Regions from separate parts of the Streptomyces bikiniensis genome, predicted to be linked through region 2. Evidence: predicted binding sites of a transcription regulator. Region 2 holds the regulator's gene; the other holds the start of a gene.

Region 1 (2,396 bases), on a different contig from region 2:
CCTGGTCGAGCTTGAGGCCGACCTCCTCGGCGATGACGGTGGCGCCGGTGAGGGTGGCCATGTCGCCGAGCATCGCCTTGCGGCGGTCGCCGAAGCCGGGGGCCTTGACGGCCACCGCGTTGAAGGTGCCGCGGATCTTGTTCACGACCAGGGTCGACAGGGCCTCGCCCTCGACGTCCTCGGCGATGATCAGGAGCGGCTTGCTGGCGCCGGCCTGGATGACCTTCTCCAGGATCGGGAGCAGGTCCTGGATCGAGGAGATCTTGCCCTGGTGGATCAGGATGTACGGGTCGTCGAGGACGGCCTCCATGCGCTCCTGGTCGGTCACCATGTACGGGGACAGGTAGCCCTTGTCGAAGGCCATGCCCTCGGTGAAGTCGAGCTCCAGGCCGAAGGTGTTGGACTCCTCGACGGTGATGACCCCGTCCTTGCCGACCTTGTCCATGGCCTCGGCGATGAGCTCGCCGACCTGCTGGTCCTGCGCGGAGAGCGCGGCGACGGCGGCGATGTCGGCCTTGTCGTCGATCGGGCGCGCGGTGGCGAGGAGGTCCTCGGAGACGGCCTTGACGGCGGCGTCGATGCCCTTCTTCAGGGCGGCCGGGGAGGCGCCGGCGGCGACGTTCTTCAGGCCCTCGCGGACGAGCGCCTGGGCGAGCACGGTGGCGGTGGTGGTGCCGTCGCCCGCGATGTCGTTGGTCTTGGTCGCCACCTCCTTCACCAGCTGGGCGCCGAGGTTCTCGTACGGGTCCTCGATCTCGACCTCGCGGGCGATCGTGACGCCGTCGTTGGTGATGGTGGGGGCGCCGAACTTCTTGTCGATGACGACGTTGCGGCCCTTGGGGCCGATCGTCACCTTCACCGTGTCGGCAAGCTTGTTGACGCCGCGCTCAAGGGCGCGACGGGCGTCCTCGTCGAACTTCAGGATCTTCGCCATGGGAGCGGTTCAGCCCTCTCGGAATTCTGGTGGAACGAACGGCGCCCCGGGGCGCCCGGGAAGGGGCCTCGGGGCGCAGCTCAAAGCCTCTGGCTCGGGATGACTTACTTCTCGACGATCGCGAGCACGTCGCGGGCCGAGAGGACGAGGTACTCCTCGCCGTTGTACTTCACCTCGGTGCCGCCGTACTTGCTGTAGAGCACGACATCGCCGGTCTTGACGTCGAGCGGCAGGCGCTCGCCGTTCTCGAAGCGGCCCGGGCCCACGGCCAGGACGACGCCCTCCTGGGGCTTCTCCTTGGCGGTGTCCGGGATGACCAGGCCAGAGGCGGTGGTCTGCTCGGCGTCGAGCGGCTGGACCACGATGCGGTCCTCGAGCGGCTTGATGGCAACCTTGGAGCTGGTGGTCGTCACGATCCGACCTCCCCCTTCGGAGATCACGGGGTTGACTGTCTGAGGTGGCGAACCAGGTGGATCCGTCGTCGCGGGTGCCGGACCTGCCCGTCGCTGTGTTGGCACTCTCCGGTGGGGAGTGCCAGAGCCGAGACTATGACCGCGATTAGCACTCGGTCAAGCGGAGTGCCAATTCATCGCTCCGTGGCGTGACCGGAGGCGCGGTTGTACGGGATTCCGGGGCCTCTGCACGAGGCCCCCGGGCCTCCGCGCGAGGTCCCCGGCTCCCCCGGGCCTCCACCTCCGTACGGGGTTCCTCCCTGCCCTCCGCACGGAGCTCCCGGGCCCGCAGGCAGCGCCTCCCCTCCCGGTCTGCGGTCCGTACGGCCGCCCGTTCGACCGGCTTCCCCTCCACCGCGGCCCGCCCGACCCGCTCCCGCTCCCCCGGGAACGGGGACGGGAACGGGGACGGGGACGCCGACGCCCCGGGCCCCATCTCCTCCGCCGCCCTCCGGCCGAGCCGCTGGATCGAGTCCACCGGGTCGGCCGAGGACGCGCAGGCGGTGAGGGCCGGAAGGCCGAGCAGCGCCCCGGTCAGGGCCAGGGCGGCGGCCCGTCGCCGCCGCCCGCGTCCGCCGGTCCTCACACGTAGTCCTCCAGCTTCGCGACCGCGTACCCCTTGGCCGTGATCACGTTCATCACGCGGCGGACCATGTCGGCCATGCTGCCCTTCCAGTCCTCCTCGCCCCGGAAGTGGGTGAGGACGATGTCTCCGGGGTGCAGGTCCCGGTCCCACTCGCGCCACTCCATGCGGTCGGGGAAGGCCTCGGCGGCCCACAGCGGGACGGCCTTGATGCCGCAGGACTTGGCCGCGCGCAGGGTGTCGTCGTTGTAGTTGCCGTACGGCGGGCGGAAGAGCTCGGGCCGCTTGCCGTACTTCTTCTCGATGACGTCCTGCATGCCGCAGATCTCGCGCTCCTGCCGGCTGTACGACAGGCCCGGCAGGTAGCGGTGGTTGAGGGTGTGGTTGTGGAGGGCGACCCCGCCCTTCTGCGACTTCTGCATCCGGG
Region 2 (2,396 bases):
CGCCCGCCGTCATCGGGATCGTCACCGTGCAGTGCAGGTCGTCGCCGCGCCGCTGGAACGTCTCGTGCGGGGTCTCGTGGATCTCCACGTACAGGTCGCCGGCGGGGCCGCCGCCGGGGCCGACCTCGCCCTCGCCCGCGAGCTGGATGCGGGTGCCGTTGTCGACGCCGGCCGGGATCTTGACCGTGAGGGTGCGGCGGGAGCGGACCCGCCCGTCGCCCGCGCACTCGGGGCACGGCGTGGGGACGACGGTGCCGAAGCCCTGGCACTGCGGGCAGGGCCGGGAGGTCATGACCTGGCCCAGGAAGGACCGGGTGACCTGGGAGACCTCGCCGCGGCCGCGGCACATGTCGCAGGTCTGCGCGGAAGTGCCGGGCGCGGCGCCCTCGCCGGAGCAGGTCGTGCAGACGACCGCCGTGTCGACCTGGATGTCCTTGGTGGTGCCGAAGGCCGCCTCGTCGAGGCTGATCTCCAGACGGATCATGGCGTCCTGGCCGCGGCGGGTGCGCGAGCGCGGGCCGCGCTGCGAGGCCGTGCCGAAGAAGGCGTCCATGATGTCGGAGAAGTTGCCGAAGCCGCCCGCTCCGAAGCCGCCCGCGCCGCCTCCGCCGGAGGACGAGAGCGGGTCGCCGCCGAGGTCGTAGACCTGCTTCTTCTGCGGGTCCGAAAGGACCTCGTAGGCGGCGTTGATCTCCTTGAAGCGTTCCTGCGTCTTCGGATCGGGATTGACGTCCGGGTGCAGCTCGCGCGCGAGCCTCCGGAAAGCCTTCTTGATCTCGTCCTGGGACGCGTCGCGGCGCACGCCGAGTACGGCGTAGTAGTCCGTGGCCACTTACGACTCCGCCAGGATCTGTCCGACGTAACGTGCCACTGCGCGTACCGCTCCCATCGTTCCGGGGTAGTCCATGCGGGTCGGTCCGACCACGCCGAGTTTGGCGACTGCCTCGCCGCCCGAACCGTAGCCGACCGAGACGACGGACGTGGAGCTCAGCCCCTCGTGGGCGTTCTCGTGCCCGATCCGTACGGTCATGCCCGATTCCTTGGCCTCGCCGAGCAGCTTGAGGAGGACGACCTGCTCCTCCAGAGCCTCCAGGACGGGCCTGATCGTCAGGGGGAAGTCGTGTCCGAAGCGGGTGAGGTTGGCGGTGCCGCCGATCATCAGCCGCTCCTCGTGCTCCTCCACGAGGGTTTCGAGGAGGGTCGCGAGCACGGTCGAGACCGTGGCGCGGTCCTCGGCCTCCTCGAAGGACTCGGGGAGGTCCTGCACCAGCTGCGGCACGTCGGCGAACCGGCGGCCGACGACCCGGCTGTTGAGCCGGGCCCGCAGGTCGGCGAGGGAGGTCTCGCCGAAGGGCGCGGGGCAGTCGATCACCCGCTGCTCGACCCGGCCGGTGTCCGTGATGAGGACGAGCATCAGGCGGGCCGGGGCCAGCGCGAGGAGTTCCACGTGCCGGACGGTGGAGCGGGTCAGCGAGGGGTACTGGACGACGGCGACCTGCCGGGTCAGCTGCGCGAGCAGCCGGACCGTGCGGCCGACGACGTCGTCCAGGTCGACCGCGCCGTCCAGGAAGTTGTGGATGGCCCGCCGCTCGGGCGTCGAGAGCGGCTTGACCCCCGCGAGCCGGTCGACGAAGAGGCGGTAGCCCTTGTCCGTCGGGATGCGGCCGGCGCTGGTGTGGGGCTGGGCGATGTAGCCCTCGTCCTCCAGCACGGCCATGTCGTTGCGCACGGTGGCGGGCGACACGCCGAGCTTGTGGCGCTCCGTGAGCGCCTTGGAGCCGACGGGCTCCTCCGTCCCGACATAGTCCTGGACGATGGCGCGCAGCACTTCGAGTCTGCGTTCGCTGAGCATCGTGCGCACCTCCAGCTGTCGTCGGTCGTTCCGGTTGCTCCGCTTTTGGCACTCGCCCTGTCCGAGTGCCAGCGATCCCGGGCCAGTGTACGGCGGCACACGTCGCTCCTGGCAAGGAGGCGGCGCCCCACCGGTTAGCGTCGCCGTATGGATGTCGACTGGGAAGCACGAGGATGGGAACGGCTCGCGGACGGGGTGGGCCGGCGGCGGCTGCCCGGCTGGGACGCCACGGTGGGGCTCGTCGTGGGCGAACGGGCGGTGCTGCTGTACGACACGGGGTCGTCCCTCGCGGAGGGCGCGGAACTGCGGGCGGAGGTGGCGGAACTCACGGGCGGCCGGAGGGTGACGCACATCGCACTGAGCCACCCGCACTTCGACCACGTGTTCGGCACGGCGGCCTTCGCGGGCGCGGAGGTCTTCGGCGCGGTCGGCCTGGAGGAGCTGCTGGCCCGGGAGCGGGACCGGGAGGAGCTGCGGTCGGACGGGGTGAGGCAGGGCCTCGACCCGGCGGCGGCCGCGGAGGCGGCGGACGTGCTCGTGGCCC

The links. Region 2 encodes HrcA, which represses chaperone genes, less so after heat shock. Its sites were predicted from a motif close to TTNGCACTCNGNNNNNCNGAGTGCNAA; they were not measured.
Region 1: the regulator HrcA is predicted to act here: its motif matches at 1,493-1,519, upstream of groES (co-chaperone GroES).

The regions. Positions count from the first base shown of each region.
Region 1 is NZ_JNXJ01000008.1:257,536-259,931, reverse strand. Features, by position in the region: gene groL (chaperonin GroEL) at 1-934, opposite strand, end outside; gene groES (co-chaperone GroES) at 1,039-1,347, opposite strand; gene OO47_RS08720 (polysaccharide deacetylase family protein) at 1,969-2,396, opposite strand, start outside.
Region 2 is NZ_JNXJ01000016.1:54,634-57,029, forward strand. Features, by position in the region: gene dnaJ (molecular chaperone DnaJ) at 1-832, opposite strand, end outside; gene hrcA (heat-inducible transcriptional repressor HrcA) at 833-1,852, opposite strand; gene OO47_RS15535 (MBL fold metallo-hydrolase) at 2,000-2,396, shown strand, end outside.